Regions from separate parts of the Oceanobacillus sp. MO10714A genome, predicted to be linked through region 2. Evidence: riboswitches for the same ligand, from Rfam matches in the RefSeq annotation. Region 2 holds a riboswitch; each other region holds the start of a gene.
What was found. Region 2 has a riboswitch for S-adenosylmethionine ahead of SPD53_RS04290 (O-acetylhomoserine aminocarboxypropyltransferase/cysteine synthase family protein). Riboswitches for the same ligand answer to the same signal wherever they lie in the genome.

Region 1: another riboswitch for S-adenosylmethionine. It lies ahead of SPD53_RS16005 (methionine ABC transporter ATP-binding protein); the one in region 2 lies ahead of SPD53_RS04290 (O-acetylhomoserine aminocarboxypropyltransferase/cysteine synthase family protein).
Region 3: another riboswitch for S-adenosylmethionine. It lies ahead of SPD53_RS16545 (methionine ABC transporter ATP-binding protein); the one in region 2 lies ahead of SPD53_RS04290 (O-acetylhomoserine aminocarboxypropyltransferase/cysteine synthase family protein).

The regions. Positions count from the first base shown of each region.
Region 1 is NZ_JAXHDC010000043.1:9,852-15,796, reverse strand. It holds gene SPD53_RS16020 (hypothetical protein) at 11-151, opposite strand; gene SPD53_RS16015 (MetQ/NlpA family ABC transporter substrate-binding protein) at 379-1,254, opposite strand; gene SPD53_RS16010 (methionine ABC transporter permease) at 1,272-1,928, opposite strand; gene SPD53_RS16005 (methionine ABC transporter ATP-binding protein) at 1,921-2,949, opposite strand; SAM riboswitch class I at 3,037-3,138, opposite strand; gene SPD53_RS16000 (thioredoxin family protein) at 3,191-3,511, opposite strand; gene SPD53_RS15995 (toprim domain-containing protein) at 3,524-3,880, opposite strand; gene gcvH (glycine cleavage system protein GcvH) at 4,000-4,383, opposite strand; gene SPD53_RS15985 (arsenate reductase family protein) at 4,477-4,833, opposite strand; gene SPD53_RS15980 (acyl-CoA dehydrogenase family protein) at 4,969-5,945, opposite strand, start outside.
Region 2 is NZ_JAXHDC010000003.1:101,416-107,360, reverse strand. It holds gene SPD53_RS04295 (SGNH/GDSL hydrolase family protein) at 1-633, opposite strand, end outside; gene SPD53_RS04290 (O-acetylhomoserine aminocarboxypropyltransferase/cysteine synthase family protein) at 804-2,513, opposite strand; SAM riboswitch class I at 2,633-2,750, opposite strand; gene rarD (EamA family transporter RarD) at 3,015-3,920, opposite strand; gene megL (methionine gamma-lyase) at 4,196-5,380, shown strand; gene cls (cardiolipin synthase) at 5,691-5,945, shown strand, end outside.
Region 3 is NZ_JAXHDC010000047.1:701-6,645, forward strand. It holds gene SPD53_RS16535 (carbon-nitrogen family hydrolase) at 1-327, shown strand, start outside; gene SPD53_RS16540 (pyridoxal phosphate-dependent aminotransferase) at 353-1,519, shown strand; SAM riboswitch class I at 1,599-1,710, shown strand; gene SPD53_RS16545 (methionine ABC transporter ATP-binding protein) at 1,817-2,833, shown strand; gene SPD53_RS16550 (methionine ABC transporter permease) at 2,839-3,501, shown strand; gene SPD53_RS16555 (alpha-hydroxy-acid oxidizing protein) at 3,535-4,677, shown strand; gene SPD53_RS16560 (iron-containing alcohol dehydrogenase family protein) at 4,708-5,793, shown strand; gene SPD53_RS16565 (MetQ/NlpA family ABC transporter substrate-binding protein) at 5,812-5,945, shown strand, end outside.

The sequences.
Region 1 (5,945 bases), on a different contig from region 2:
TTCTGTTCTTTTAGTATCCAAGCTGATTGTCAATTTCAGCGATGATTTGTTTTGATTCCTGATATTCCCGTTCGCGTTTCCGCTCTACTTTCATTCGGTTTGCTAAATTCGATTCGTATTCGGCAATGCTCATTTTATGATATTCGTTCATTGCCTTCTCCATTTCTTGCGTATAATACTCATTATTAACCGAATTAATAATAAACCACTCCTTTGTTTTCTACATTAAAAGGTTAACACAATAACGCTACCCTGCTCAAAGGAGAAATAAACGTATAGGGTGGAGTATTTAACTGGAAATGAACGATGCTGTAATATAAAGAAAGGAAGCATAAACATTTAAGCTTATGCTTCCTTTTACTACCGATTTCACAAATTTTAATTGCTTCCGCCAACCGGAACAACTGCCCCATCATAATTTTCTAAGATGAAGTTTTGGATTTCTTCCGATTGTAAAACATCAACTAATGTTTGGAACGCAGGATTGTCTTTGTCCTTACTGCGGACGGCGATGACGTTTACATACTCTGAATTCTCGTCTTCAATGAATAACGCATCTTCTAGCGGATTCAGGCCTGCATCGATGGCATAGTTTGTGTTGATTGCAACTAATGCATCCGGCTCCGACTCGTACATTTCTGGTAATAACAATGGATCCACATCTGGTGAGAATGTTAGATTCAATGGATTGTCTACAATATCATCAATTGTTGCCGTAGATTTCTCTGCACTCTCATCCAATGTAATCAAGTCTTGTTGCTCAAATAATGAAAGAATACGTCCATGGTCAGGAATGGAACGGCTGATGATAATCTCTTGACCATCCTCAATCTCATCAAGTGATGTGATATTCTTCGAGTAAACACCCATCGGTTCAATATGGATTCCATCAATATAATCTAAATCATACCCTGTGTCATCAATTGTTTGATCGAGGAACGGAATATGCTGGAAGAAGTTCGCATCGAGCGTACCCGATTCCAAGTCCTCATTCGGTAATACATAATCTTGATACATCTCGATTGTTATATTGATTCCTTCCTCTTCAAGCAACGGCTTAGCTTCTTCTAAAATTTCGGCATGGGGTGTACTTGATGCGCCAATAACGATATCAACCGGTTCTGTGGCTTCTTCTCCAGCGGTGTTATCTGCATCATCTGCACCATTTGCGGTATCTTCTTTTTCTCCACTTGTACCACATGCAGCCAGCAACAGAATGAATGATAGTAGAATTAATCCTAGAAACTTTCTCATCTTTATTCCTCTCCTTTTTATCTTTTATCTATTTTATTGGTAATGAAATCTCCAATAAATTGAATAATAAATACAATGATCAAAATTATTATCGTACAAATAAACACAAGATCAAAGTTCCGGCGCTGGAAACCATAGAAATAAGCATAATCTCCAAGACCGCCTGCCCCAATTATTCCTGCCATCGCGGTATAGCCGATAAGTGCAATAGCTGTAACGGTCAGCCCTGATACGAGAGCTGGTAAGGATTCAGGTATCAATACTTTAAATATAATCGTACTCGTCTTCGCACCGATTGATTTTGCAGCTTCAATGACACCTTTATCAACTTCCCGGAACGCAATCTCCACAAGCCGAGCGTAAAATGGCGCGCTGCCGATAATTAGCGCTGGTAGCGCAGCACTTGGTCCTCGAATCGTCCCAATAAGGAAATTTGTAAATGGAAATAATAACAGAATCAATATTATAAACGGAATCGAACGGAATACGTTGACAACAGATGCGGTTATTGCATTAATGACTTTATTTTCCCAAATACCGCCTCTTGCTGTAAGAAATAGTAATAATCCAAGAAGTATTCCGATGACCAAGGTGCCTAATAGCGAAATAATTGTCATATAAAAAGTTTCATTAGTCGCTGTTAACAGCTCGTCCATATTCACATTTTCAAACATTTAGGATGACCTCCAATTCCACGGAGGTTTTCGTTTGAACATAGAGAATAGCACGGTCAATTTCCGCATCCTCACCAGTAATTTGAACAAACAATGTTCCGTAACTTCCGGTCTTCGTATTCGTAATCTTGCCTTGGATAATATTGATATCGATGGCAAACTGTTTCGCAAGCTGACTGATTAAAGCTTTGTTTGCTGATTCTCCGATAAATTGCAGTTTGATGAGCTTTCCTTCTGGATTATCTTGCAGCATACTTGGGATCGCATCCTCTTCCTCTGCATTTCCCATCACCTGGCTAACAAATTTCTTTGTTATTTGTTGTTTCGGATGAAGGAAAACATCGAGGACATCTCCCATTTCCACTACTTTTCCCTCTTCCATAACAGCAACCCGGTGGCAAATTTTCCGGATGACCTGCATTTCGTGGGTAATCAGAATAATTGTGAGTCCCATCTTTTCATTGATGTCAACGAGTAGATCCAAAATAGATGTTGTCGTTTCCGGGTCAAGAGCAGATGTCGCTTCATCACAAAGTAATAGTTTCGGTTTGTTCGCCAGTGATCTAGCAATACCGACACGCTGTTTTTGTCCACCACTTAATTCAGATGGATAAGCATCTTCCCGACCAGTTAAACCGACCAAGTCGATCAATTCTTGAACCCGCTGTTTACGCTCCGTTTTGCTCACTCCAGCAATTTCAAGCGGGAATGCAATGTTCTCTGCCACAGTCCGCGACCATAGTAAATTAAAATGTTGAAACACCATTCCAATATCTTGGCGTGCAATGCGGAGATCATTTTTCTTCAAACGTGTTATGTCTTTATCACCTATTGTTACTGATCCACCTGATGGCTCCTCCAACCGATTGAGCAAGCGGATGAAGGTACTTTTACCAGCACCACTATAACCAATAACGCCAAATATTTCTCCTTCTTTTATATCCAGATCCAAATCATCAACTGCAATGATTTGCCTTTCTTTTGTAACGTATTGCTTCCTTAAACCTTTAATGGAAATCAACGTACTATCTCCTTCCAAATAAATCAAAAAAGCGTCTTTCTATTCGAGAACAGAAAGACGCTTTTACCTATAGTTGCATTTCTTGTTCTCTTATCTATCAAGATATTAGCAGGAATTGGCACCTTTCAAACGACTTTGAAGGTTGCCGCGGTTTCACAGGGCCAGTCCCTCCACCGCTCTCGATAAGAGCATACCTATTCAATTAACATAAAGAAATCATAGCATGAGTTGAGTTATGCTGTCAATAGCTTTCCCCAGCGAAGAGCTCAGGCTTATATTCGAAAAGATAACGATAAATATTACCGGTAGAATAGAAAGTATACACTTTCTCCTTTACTTCATTATTCTCCTTAATTAATAAACAAGGCACGTTCTCTATTTTATGTTCGTGTAAGAAAGCTTCTTCAAAATTGGCATTCATTTCATAAAATATTTCTTCGCCATGAATGTCTTCAATTTTTTCAAGTATCGTCCTAGCGATATGGCATGTGCCACAAAATGGCGAATAAATATATAATAAGTAAGAATCTTTCTTTAGCTGTTTTGATATTACTTTCTGCATAGACTCACCTGACTAATATAAAAATGTTGGTCGTACTGAAAAATGTTTTGCAACGAGTAAGGAGGCAAGGATTTTATAAGGGGTAGTTGCGACTTCACGGTAATCCCTGCTAATATAAATATGGTCGGCATGAGGGAGTTCCCGTGCCAGTTGTTTTCGTAGTTTCAAGCCATTTTTATCTTCATCGACAAAGATGTAGACATCATTTTCATCTAAGTTATATGTTTCTAACAGCTCATCAAACCAATGGACGCTTAGTGAGCCGTTTGTACAAATAATCGTGACTTCTTCGCTTAGAATTTCTTCTATCTTACGTTTATCTGTCAACCCCTCCACAATAATAACTTTTTCGGTTTCGTGCGCTATCATACCCTGCCACTCCTTATCCGATCAAATCATCCACCTATTATAGCATATGAAAGAAAGGAGGCTGACTATACTGTTTTATTGTATAGTTAGTCCCCCTCCTTTTTTGTCTTGCTTTAGTATTATTCTTCTATGATTGCTTTGTATTCTTCAGCTGTCAGTAAATTATCCCATTCGCTTGCGTCCTCTAGTTCTACAACGATCATCCAAGCCTGTTCATATGGAGATTCGTTGACAAGTTCTGGGCTGTCTTCCAATTCTTCATTGATTTCAACTATTGTCCCTTTGACTGGTGCATATAGCTCGGAAACTGTTTTTACCGATTCTACACTGCCAAATGAATCGTCCGCTTCGACTGTGTCGCCCTCTTCCGGAAGTTCGACAAACACGATATCTCCAAGTTCATCTTGAGCGAAATCAGTAATTCCGATGCGCACTTTATTGTCGCTCTCTTTCTTAATCCACTCGTGCTCTTTCGTATAACGTAAGTCCTCTGGTAAATTCATCGGTTATCATCCTTTCCGTTTCTTCTACTCCAACTATACAATGGATAGATTAGAAAATCTACTGTACATCACATTTTCTCTTTACCTTCTGTACTAATTCCAAGTTGATTCGTATTCGTCTTCTTTAAAACCAACAGTGATTTTGTCTCCCATCGCTGCTATCGGCCGTTTTATCAACATGCCGTCAGAAGCTAGGTATTCTGCCATTTCTTCAACTGAAGCATCTTTAATCTTCTCTTTCATATTCAATTCGCGATATTTTTTACCGCTCGTATTAAAGAACTTCTTCGGTTCTAGACCACTTTTTTCAATTAATTGTAAAATCTTATCCTTAGATGGTGTATCCTCAACGATATGGACTGCCTCAAAGTCGATATCGTTCGCTTCCAACCACTTCTTCGCATTTCTGCACGTGCCGCATTTTGGATACCAGTAAAAAGTCATACTCATTTTAAAAACCAGCTCCTTTATGTAATTACCACTATTTTAACATAGAAGGTTTGTTGACACATGTATTTGCTACAGAGCTCGTATGGTTTAAAAAAAATCGTCCGGAGCATATTCTATACTCCGGACGAACTGAAATTATACGATATATTTTTCACTTTCGATGAGTGATTTGGCGATTTCCCGTTTCTTCGCAATAACATTCGTCGGTTCATGACGGGTCAATTTACGTAAGGAAGAGAGCATCATCCGTAGAGTATCTCCATCTTCCACCGCAATTAAGATCTCTTTTGCCGCTGCCTCAATCCGATTGAATGCTTCCTGTACATATACTTGTGTATAAAGCAGTTTCAGCTCATTCTTCTCCTCTCCCGTCTGATGAATCGCTTTTTCAGTACGGAGGAGGGCTGATTCCATATTAAAGACATCTCCAACCATATTGGCCAAGTGGACGAGAATTTCTTGCTCATTCTCAAGTTTCTGCATGTATTTCTGTGCCGCCAAACCTGCACCTAAGAGAACAATTTTCTTTGCATTACGCACTAAATGCTTTTCCTGATCAAGTGGTTCTGTGCCAACTTCTTCAGGCATCATCATCATAAGCTCTTCCTGAAGTCCTTGGGCTTTCTGTAATAATGGCAGTTCCCCTTTCATTGCCTTTTTCAGCAATGTTCCCGGAACGAGCAGTCGGTTGATTTCATTCGTACCTTCAAATATCCGGTTGATCCTGGAATCCCGGTAGATTCTTTCTACTTCATATTCCTCCATGAACCCATACCCACCATGCAGCTGAACCGCTTCGTCAGCGGTGCGGTCAAGTAATTCTGTCGCCATATATTTCGTAATCGAGCATTCGATTTGGTACTCAGCAATTGCCCGGGCAATTTCCCGACCGTCCTCAAGTTCTTCATCAGACAAAGCACCCATCCGCTGCTCGAACAATCCAACTGTACGATAAACCGCACTCTCATTTGCATAGATTTCACTCGCCATCGTAGCAAGCTTAGATTGGGTTAGGGAGAAGCTTGAAATTGGTACACTGAATTGTTTCCGTTCATTCACATATTTTGCCGCTAGTTCAAATGCCCGTTTCGAACCACCGACACCACCGACGG
Region 2 (5,945 bases):
CAAGTAAATATCGGCATTTGAATTAATATCAGAGAGCCTTTTAAGAACTTCTTCAAGCCGCTCTTCATAATCGCTATGTTCATCAATAAAGTCATCCATTTCGAGGTTCGTAATATTTTCTTTTGCCACTTGCATGATGTCATTGGCGCCAATCGTGACGAGAACAATATCTGCCTCTTCCAGTGCTTCAATGATTTCAGGTTGCCCCAAACGGATTAAAAGCTGATCCGTCCGATTTCCGGGAATACCGAAGTTTTCAAATGTTGCAATCTCGTCCTCTTGATTGATGAAACGCTCTAAAATGCCGACATAGCCGCCACTATTTGTTGCATCACCAACTCCACGGGTCAACGAGTCACCAATCGCAACAATTTTCACTTCCCGTTGGAAAATCCGGCCAATCGTCTCTCGGACAACATGGGATAATCGTTCGGAAAAGCTGTTTTCCTCTTCTTCAGTTTCTTCCTCATCTTCCAGTTCATCTTGTTCGGGTTCGATTTCTTCCTTCAATTCTTCTGCATTTTCCTCAGGGATCAACGGTTGGGTTAATGCTGGGGGCTGACCATCGATATAATAAAGTATTCCTATTGTTAAAAGAATGATTGCAAAAAGAATAAATAATATTTTTTTCATCGTATCACACCTATAATCTGTCTACTACCAGTATAAAACGTGGATTTAATTTGTCTAGTATTCTCTATCTACCCAATTATTCTACGCACAAAAAGTTGAAGTTAAACGAGGAGACAGGAACAAAAAAGAAACGAACGCACCTTGCATTCGTTTCTTTAATAAAAAAATTGTTATATTTCGATTGCTTCTTTTGCTGCTTTACTGCCACGGATACGGTCTAATTCATCCGCAATGGACTTGCTTTCGATCACGTGAATGCCTGCTGCTTGTGCATATTCTGCTGCTGCACCATCGATGTTATTTTCAATCCAAAGAATTTTGCTTTCTTTATTGATAAGTTGCTCGATTGTTTCTTTCGGAAGTTCTTCTGCATTTACTACAAGAGCATCAAGGGTTTCGGAAGTGCCATTCAATTGTTTTGGCTCCTCAACCGCTACAACTTCAAAACCGTAGTTACGCAACTTCTTCTCGGTTGCTTCATCAACACCAGTAACTGCAATTGTTTTCTTTCTCAACCCATTGGAGCGATCGAAAGGCGAATGGAGCAACCAGTTAGCTGCGTCATCCGCAGTCGGTGTGAATTGTGGTGCTTCACCAGTTGCTTTTGCAATAGCTTGGTCAAGGTCTTTCAAGATATCTTTCGTTGACTCAAGACCAATTGATAGCCGGACAAGCTCTTCAGGCGTACCACTCTTTTGTAAGTCCTCTGCACTTAGTTGTTGGTGTGTCGTTGAAGCGGGATGAATAATAAGGGATTTCGAATCTCCAACGTTTGCCACATGGGACCAGAGGGTAATGTTATCGATCAGCTTACGTCCTGCTTCCCGGCCACCTTTAATACCAAATGTAATTATAGATCCTGCGCCTCGGTTTAAATACTTTTTCCCCAATTCATAGGAGGGGTGCTCCTCAAGCCCCGGATAGTTGACCCATTCAACAGCAGGGTGGTTCTTCAGGTACTTAACGACCTCTTTCGTATTTTCCAAATGACGATCGATACGTACTTGTAAAGACTCTAGCCCTTGAATGAAAGTGAATGCGCTCTTTGGACTTAGTGATGCACCAATATCACGTAGAAGTTGAACACGTAATTTTGTTGCATATGCAGCCGGTCCTACATCTACGTATTTTAAACCTTTATAGCTTTCGTCCGGTGTTGTGAACTCAGGGAAACGCGGGTTATCCCAGTTGAAGCGTCCACCATCAATAACGACACCACCGATAGTTGAACCATGACCGCCAATCCATTTCGTTGCCGAGTGGATCACAATATCTGCGCCCCAGCTAATTGGTTTTGTGATGAATGGGGTTGCAAATGTATTATCGATAATGAGTGGAAGCCCATTTTCATGCGCGATTTCAGCAACTGCTTCAATATCAAATACGTTCAAGCTTGGGTTCGTAATCGTTTCCCCGAATATTGCTTTCGTTTTATCCGTGATTGCTGTTCGGAAATTCTCCGGGTTTGTTCCGTCTACTAGCTTAAATGTGATTCCGTATTTCGGTAAGGTGTTTAGGAACAGGTTATACGTTCCACCGTAAAGATTGCTGTCCGCAATGATTTCATCACCGGTTCCAGCGATGTTTAGAATAGCGAGCGTAATAGCAGCCATTCCAGAAGATGTTGCCACTGCTCCTACACCATCTTCAAGATCTGCAATCCGTTGTTCAAAAGCTGCGACGGTCGGGTTGGTGATTCTTGTATAAATGTTTCCTGCTTCTGCGAGCCCGAAAAGATTTTGTGCATGCTCCGTATCCCGGAAAACATAGGAAGTTGTTTCATAAATCGGAACCGCTCTTGCCCGTGATGTTGGATCTGCTTCCTCTTGACCAGAGTGAAGAGCTTGTGTTTCTAAATTGAAAATGTTGAATTCTGACATTGATAATTCCTCCTTGGTTTTGAAAAATATGTAGCTTGGAATGTTTTGGAGAGAGGGGAATAATTAAAACGCCCCCCTTCCTTAAGAAGAGGGGCGTATAGTTTACTATACATATCCTCCTCTTATCTTCCAGATCCGGGTAGATCTGTAGGATTTAGCACCATTAAAAGTAAAATTGCTTACTTCAAGGTTGCCGGGCTTCATCGGGCCTAATCCCTCCGCCGCTCTTGATAAGAAGATTTCTTGCTACAGATTTGCTAGAAGCGCGTTAATTGCGCTACTTGAAAATCTTTTATAAATTTACAGACGATTATAACGTTTAATCCAGACTAATGTCAACCCCTTTAGTTGGTATTTTAAAAAAGATTGATACTGGGACATGGGGTCAGAGCATTTGTCCCGCTGGCCTGGGACATGGGGGTCAGAGCAACTGTCCCGCAGGCGCTGGGACATTGGGGTCAGTGTATCTGTCCCACTGGGACAAGTGCTCTGACCCCATTCTTATGTATTTGCCTGTCTTTTCGCTGGGTGATGATATACCGAGCTTAAATAGAGAATTAATGCAAACCAGATAAATAAAAAGGCGATAAATTTTTCTATTGAAAAAGCTTCATGATAGACGAATACTCCTAGGAAGAGCATGATCGTCGGTGTAATGAATTGTAAAATCCCTACCATAGATAGCGGAATTGCTTTTGCTCCATTAGCAAATAATAAAAGTGGGATTGCTGTGGCGATCCCTGCGCCAATAAGTAAAAGATTTGTCCCAGATATAGCAGGGGACAGAGTGAAAGCTTGACGTGGTAGCAGGAAAAGGTAGCCCGCTGCAATTGGTGTAACTAGCATCGTTTCAATCGTTAGGCCATGGGTGGAGCTAATGTTGATTTTCTTTTTTAGAAGCCCATAGATTGCAAAGCTTGTTGCAAGGGCAAGTGAGACCCAGGGAAAGACACCGCTTGATACGCTCAGATAAAGGACACTTATGGCACACAGAAGAAAGGCAAATCCTTGTCGCATCGTTACTTGTTCCCTTAAAACGACAATACCTAAGAAAATGCTCATTAATGGATTAATATAATAGCCTAGGCTTGCTTGGAGGACGTAACCATTCGCGACTGCCCAAATGAATAAGAACCAATTCGTCGAGATAAGAATTGAAGCAGCTGCAATAGCTAATAGAGCCTTTGGATTTCGTAATAAATTTCGGCACGTATGGAGAAACGAACGGAATTGTTTGATTGTAAGCAGTAAAGCAATCATGAAAATGAATGACCAGACAATTCGATGGGCGAGCGTTTCCATTGGATTCACATGATCGAGAAGTTTCCAGTACATTGTTAAGAAACCCCAAAGCAAATATGCACTAAACGTATATAACGTACCTAACTTCATTTCCCTCGATTCCATCGTCACCAATCCCCCATCCTAACCCCTCTGTAAGTATAAAAACAATATTAAGACTAATTACGCAAAAACGCAAGAATCGGGACAGGGGGTCAGAGCATTTGTCCCGCTGGTAGGTGGGACATTGGGGTCAGTGTAACTGTCCCATTGGGACAAATGCTCTGACCCCAAGTGTCCCAACTCCCTCGGAAAACGCTTTCATAATAGTGTTTTTTCTTGTATGCTAGTTATAGAGATATTGCTTCATTTTGAAATGAGAAGTAAAGGGGAGGAAGCATATGACAAAGAAATATCAAAGGTTTGAAACTGCAGTGATTCATGAGGGTTATGATGAAAAGGAAATGCTCGGAAGTCTGTCCATTCCACTATTTCAAACATCCACTTATGTTTTTGATACGGCAGAACAAGGCGAAAGACGATTTAGCGGGGAAGAGGAGGGATTTGTTTATTCGCGTTTAGGAAATCCGACCGTTCGTGTCCTTGAGGAGCGGATTGCCCGGCTTGAAAATGGAGAGAAAGGTCTTGCTTTTGCTTCAGGTATGGCGGCTGTTTCGGCGGTTTTATTATCCTTAACGAAGGCAAATGATCATGTTTTATGCTCTGCTGGGCTTTACGGATGCACGTACGGATTATTAACACTGATGAAGGAAAAATACAATATCACGTCAGACTTCTCCCTGCTTGACTCAGAAGATGCAATCCACGCTAAAATAAAACCAGAAACCGCATTGATTTATGTTGAAACACCGATCAATCCTACAATGAAGCTTATTGATTTGGAACTTGTAACAAAAGTTGCGAAAGAATATAGTATTCCAGTCGTCGTGGACAATACGTTCTCTACACCTTATTTACAGCGCCCGCTTGATTTAGGCTGTGACGTCGTTCTTCATAGTGCTACGAAATATATTGGAGGCCATGGTGATGTCATTGCTGGTCTTGTCGTCGGTAAAGCAGATTTTATTGATGATTTGGCAATCACCGCACGTAAGGACATTGGCGGAATAATGTCACCATTTGATGCGTGGTTGCTGCTCCGCGGCTTGAAAACATTGCCCATTCGAATGGACCGCCACTGTGAAAATGCAGCTAATATTTTTGAAAAGTTAAAAGGGCATCCAAAAGTTGCTTCGATATATTTTCCGGGCGATACGGAATCAAGTGACGGAAAAATTGCAGCAAAGCAGATGCGTAAGAGTGGCGGAATGATTTCTTTTGAAATAAAAGGAAGTAAACAAGATGCCCAGCACTTTATGAACCGCTTGAATTTTATTAAAATTGCAGTGAGTCTCGGGGATGTGGAGACATTGATTGAACATCCAGCAACAATGACACATGCAGTCGTGCCGGAAGCGTCTCGTTTAAAGATGGGCATTACCGATCAATTGATCCGGCTCTCGATCGGGCTTGAAGCTTGGGAAGATATTTGGGATGACTTGGAACAAGCGCTAGAGCATGTATAAAGTGAAACTCATTCTGTGGGGTATTACAGACTGTTAATACGTATAAATGGAAAGAAGCATCTTATTCCGATTTGGGGTAGGATGTTTTTTGTGTTCAAGCTGTCTTCGTAGGGTATATTAATTGAGGTAAATGCTTTGCCCCACTTTCTAACAGAAACCGGGACAAAAGCTCTGACCCCGATGTCCCAACCCCGATGTCCCACCACACCGGGACAAATGCTCTGACCCCAATGTCCCGCTCGAAGTGGTGGGGGAGTTGTGCTATATTATAGTATATTAGTTGATTTGATTGATGAAGAGGGCTGGTTGGATGAGTTTAGTTGCAATTTTGTTGAACATTACAATATTAGTTAATATCATTCTCGGGTTGTCGATTATCTTTCTGGAGCGGAAAAACGCTTCGTCCACCTGGGCTTGGCTTATGGTCCTTTTATTTATCCCAGTTGCTGGATTTATTCTTTATTTAATCTTTGGAAAGCCAATCAGTAATGGACGGATTTTTGTCTGGGACACGAAGAGTAAACTCGGATTAAAGGCGGCGGTTCAGTCTCAGCTTCGTGATATT
Region 3 (5,945 bases), on a different contig from region 2:
CTCACGCGCAAGTTGGCGTTAGACGGGGCGCAAGTATTATTTATCCCTGCCGAATGGCCGAAACCGCGGACCAATCATTGGGTTAACCTGCAAATAGCCCGCGCAATTGAAAACCAAATGTATGTCGTATCTGCAAACAATGTCGGCACCCTGAATGAGGTTAAATACACCGGAACTTCTTTAATCGCAGACCCTTGGGGAGATGTTCTCGTAAAAGGTTCAGAAGATAAAGAAGAAACATTACGAGGCACAATCAATCCGGACAGGGTAATTGAAGTCAGAAAAAGTGTCCCAATCTTTGAAAGCCGTGTCCCAGAGTTATATTAAATATACAAATAAAGAGGTTATGTCAATGGAATTTTCGAATCGCCTAAAGGAGTTGCCCGTTCAATTTTTTGCAACTCTCGTAGAAAAAGTGACAAAAGCATACGCAGAAGGTCGCGATGTCATTAATTTGGGGCAAGGGAACCCGGATCAACCAACTCCACCCAATATTGTGCAAGCTTTGCAAGAAGCTGCCGCAGACCCAAATTCACATAAATACTCGCCGTTTCGTGGCACAGCGGAATTGAAACGAGCAGCAGCCGATTTCTATAAGCGGGAATACAATGTCGATTTAGACCCGGAAGCGGAAGTAGCTGTTTTATTTGGGACGAAGATTGGCTTAGTCGAACTACCCCTCGCCTTAATGAACGAAGGCGACATGCTGTTACTGCCAGATCCAGGCTACCCGGACTATCTATCTGGCGTCAAGCTTGCGAATGTTCGGCATGAAGTAATGCCATTACTTCGAGAAAATGCATTCTTACCAGACTATGACAAGCTCACGCCGAAACAATTAGAAGAAGCGAAATTACTTTACTTAAATTATCCGAATAATCCTACAGGAGCCATCGCTTCCAAAGAATTTTTCGAAGAGACGGCACAGTTAGGCAAGGAGCACGGTATCGGTATCGTCCATGATATTGCTTACGGTGCAATAGGCTTTGACGGGAAAAAACCGGTTAGTTTCCTCGAGGTAGAGGGCGCTAAAGATATCGGGATCGAGCTTTATACCTTATCGAAAACATACAATATGGCCGGTTGGCGAGTAGGCTTTGCTGTTGGCAACGCGAAAATGATTGAAGCGATCAATCTCCTGCAAGATCATTTATTCGTTAGTCTGTTCCCCGCAGTCCAACATGCGGCGGCTGTTGCCTTAACTGCAGAGCAATCAAGTGTGGAGGAATTAGTCGAGCTGTATGAAGGGCGCAGGAATGCATTAATCGCGGCATGTAAACGGATTGGTTGGGAAGTTGAAGCTCCTAGTGGCTCGTTCTTTGCATGGCTGCCGGTTCCGAGTGGGTATACAAGTGAGCAATTTGCTGATTTGCTACTGGAAAAGGCTGATGTTGCTGTCGCCGCCGGAAATGGCTTCGGGACGTACGGGGAAGGTTATATCCGGATCGGTTTACTAGTTGATGAAGCCCGTCTTGAAGAAGCAGTCGAACGGATTGAAAAACTTAAACTTTTCTCTTAGTCTGAAAGATTACTAAAATAAGAGTTGACGACACGTAACTTTTGCTGTAGTCTATATCAATATAATTAAATAGTTTTATCTCTTATCAAGAGTAGCTGAGGGACTGGCCCGATGAAGCTCGGCAACCTTTTTATGTCAACCATAAAAGAGGTGCTAATTCCAGCAAAACGTGATGTTTTGAAAGATAAGAGAGGACCTCTGAATACATACAAAGCCTCTCTTTCTTTAGAAAAGAGAGGCTATTTTTATACCAACTATTTCTTAATCTAAAGACGATTGGAAGGGAAAGGTAGATAGATGATCAAATTAGAGAACATCACGAAGGTATTCCCATCTAAAAATGGGAATGTTACAGCGGTAAACAATGTTAACCTTCATGTAAAAAAAGGTGAAATCCACGGTGTCATTGGCTACAGTGGTGCTGGTAAAAGTACCTTAATCCGGCTCGTCAATTTACTGGAAAAGCCGAACAGTGGAACGGTAACAATCAATGGCACAGAGCTAACAGCCCTATCAAATGAAAATTTGCGGAAAATGAGACAGAAGATCGGAATGATTTTCCAGCATTTCAATCTCATGAAGACTGCAACCGTTTATGAGAACGTAGCAACACCACTAAGACTTCTAGGGCTTAACAAAACAGAAGTGAAAGAACGTGTAGAAAAATATTTGAAAATTGTTGATTTAGCAGACAGAGAGGACAGCTATCCTTCTCAATTATCTGGTGGACAGAAGCAGCGGGTCGCCATTGCACGTGCATTATCACAGGAACCAGAAATCCTGCTGAGCGACGAGGCGACAAGTGCCCTTGACCCCGAAACAACTAATTCAATTCTTGATCTACTCCTTAAGATTAACGAAGAACTGGGGATAACCATCTTACTCATTACCCACGAAATGAGTGTCATTCAGAAGATTTGTGACGATGTGTCGGTTCTTGAAAATGGAGAAATCGTTGAACAGCGTTCCAGTATCGAATTGTTCACCGATCCCCGTCATCAGACGACAAAGAAGTTTTTAGATACGATTTCTCAGCGTAAATTATCCGCATCACTCATCAACCAATTGAAACTAAATGGTACGGTGACGAGCCTTACCTTTATTGGAGAGAGTGCCGGGGAGCCTTTACTTGCACAAGTGATTGAGAAGTTTAAAGTGAAGCCGAATATTTTAACGGCGAATATTATGGAATTGAAAAACGGAATCGTCGGAAATCTGATCATTCATCTTGTTGGTGAACAGGATCAAATCAATGCCTCCTTAACGTTCTTAAACGATCAAGGGGTCGTAACAGAAGAAGTGGAGGGTGAATAAATAAAATGGAAAACTTTATCGAACAATGGCTGCCTATTATTGGCCAAGCTATCATTGAAACGTTTCAAATGGTCATCATTTCCTTATTTTTTGCGATTTTGATTGGGGTGCCTTTAGGCATACTTGTTGTACTGACACGCCCGGGACAATCATTGGAAAATAAATTCGTCTATCAATTATTGAATCTCGTTATAAACATAGTCCGCTCGATTCCGTTTATTATTCTATTATTCTTTATTCTGCCATTTACGAAATTCTTGGTCGGCACAACGATTGGCGTGCAAGGTGTTATCGTTCCACTCGTTATTTACACCGCACCATATCTTGCACGCTTACTGGAAAGTTCTCTACTCGAAGTGGATAGCGGAATTATTGAAGCATATAAAGCAATGGGGATTAAAACACATAAAATCATCTGGAGTGTCATGCTTCGGGAAGCACGTCCATCCATCGTTTTAGGCTTAACAATTGTTACAATCAGCTTGATCGGTGCGACCGCAATGGCCGGTCTAGTCGGTGCAGGGGGACTCGGAGATCTTGCGTATCGTTTCGGACACTTACGTTATGAAGTAGATGTCATGTATGCAACGGTCTTTATCTTAATCATCCTCGTCCAAGGAATCCAGTCCCTTGGTAACCGGATCGCTGCACGTTTGAAAAAGGATTAAACGGAAGAAAGCCAACTTTAGGAGGTAGAAGTCTTGACGACTACAAAGCCGAAAGATGCATTCATTACGAACCTAGAAACAACGGAGACTTTTCCTTTTCGTGTAGAAGAATTAGAGGCAAAAGCGAAAGAAAAAATGTCGAAAAATGCATTTGGATACACCCGCTCAGGAGGCGGAGGGGAGGAGACGTTGCGGAAAAACACCGCTTCATTCGAGAAATATTCTATTCTGCCCCAATATTTAAATGATGTCTCCAACGTGGATACAAGTATTGAGCTATTTGGTCATACGTACCGCCACCCATTTTTGCTCGCTCCGATCGGAATGCTGAAAACTACGCATGAAGAAGCGGAACTTGCGGTTGCAAAAGCAGCTGCGAAATTGGATGTACCTTATATACAAAGCACGGTTTCCAGTTACGCAATCGAGGAAGTGGCAGAGGTTTCAGAAGGTAGTCCAAAATGGTTCCAGTTGTACTGGTCCAATAACGAAAATATTTCCTTTAATATGGTAAAGCGTGCAGAAGAAGCAGGCTATCAAGCAATCGTCCTTACTATCGATACAACAATGTTCGGCTGGCGCGAGGAGGACATGACGAACCGATTCTCACCGCTGAAAGCAGGCTACGGAAAAGCGAATTATATTACAGATAGTGCCTTTCTATCCACATTAAAGCAGGACGACGAGGCATCTGTCGTAGAAGAAATTTTGCAAAACATTTACCATCCGAAGTTAAGCTGGAAGCATGTTGCTGAACTGAAGAAACGCACATCTCTCCCGGTTTTATTAAAAGGAATCCTACATCCGACAGATGCAAGACTCGCGATTGAAAACGGGGTCGATGGCATTATCGTTTCCAACCATGGCGGTCGGCAGTTAGATGGTGTCATCTCTAGCATTGACGCGCTCCCAGCAGTTGTAGAAGAGGTTGGAGGGGAAGTCCCGATTTTAATCGATAGTGGCATTCGCCGCGGAGCAGATGTCGTTAAAGCACTTGCGCTAGGTGCCGACGCGGTTTTACTCGGCAGACCTTACGCATATGGGCTAGCCCTCGCTGGACAAGCCGGTGTTGAAAAAGTACTCACAAACTTTATGCAGCAGACAAGATCCTCCCTTGCGCTTGCCGGAGCGTCGAGTGTCAAGGTAGCGCGAAATATTCATATTTTGAAAGATTAAGCGAAGTAGGCGAAAAAAGGAGCACGTTAGATGGCAACAGCAATTGTAAAAGGAGCACCAGGCCATTACCGGACCGGTTCCGGTGTTTTAAAAGAATTACCGACGCATCTGGCAGATTTAGGTGTAAAAAATATTCATATTGTAAGTGGCAGAAAGGCATGGCAAGCGACATCACCCTATCTTCCGGAAGAATTGGATCACCAAGCATTAACATTCGTCGATGGTCCTTGCACATTAGAAACGAGCGAACAATTAGCAGCAATGTGCGAAAAAGAAAAAGCGGATGCTGTCATCGGTATCGGCGGAGGGACTGCACTCGATATTGCAAAAGCAGCAGCCGTCCAATCTGGAATCAAGTCGGTTCTAATACCGACAATCGCAGCGACCTGTGCCGCCTGGACACCGCTTAGCGTATTCTATGAAGCGGACGGAACTCATTCCCACTATACCGAGTTCCCGGTAGCGAACACGCTCGTCCTGATTGAACCAGCAATCATTGCAGCTTCACCGATTCGATTTTTGAAGGCTGGGATCGGTGACACTTTGGCAAAATACTATGAAGCAGACGCGTTAGTTCGCAGTTTTTACAAGAATCAAGAATTCCCAGTTTGGTTGCAAGTTTCCCAGTTCGCTGCAAGAGCATGCCGCGATATTTTATTAAAAGACGGAAAAGCTGCACTTGAATCGGTTTCGAAGCAAGAAGTTACCGACGCACTTGTCCGCATCATCGAAACGATTATTATGACAGGCGGCATGGTCGGTGGCTTCGGTGAAAAAGCGGGCAGGATTGCCGGGGCCCACTCGGTTCATAACGGTTTAACGGATGCGCCTAGTGTCAAAGATTTCTTGCACGGATCGATTGTTGCTTACGGTACGTTAGTCCAACTTGCGATAGAAGGAAAAGAGGAAGAACTCGACAAACTGCTGCAGTTTTATAAAGAATGGGAACTTCCAACATCATTAAAAGATTTATCCGTAGATGTAAAGGACACGGAATTACTAGGAAGGATCATTAAAAAGATTTTACTTCCACAAGAATCAATCCATTTAATGGAAGAAAAAGTGACAGAAGACATGTTAGAAAAAGCAATCTTCTATGTCGAAAATAAAATATGAAAGAATGAGGGGAAATAAATGAAAAAGACATTATTAACAGCAATACTTGCAAGTGTATTAATTCTATTCGCTGCTTGTGGCGGCGGCTCGGATGAAGGGGAAGGACTGCTCGAAGATGGAAAACTCGTTGTTGGAGTAACAGCAGGACCGCA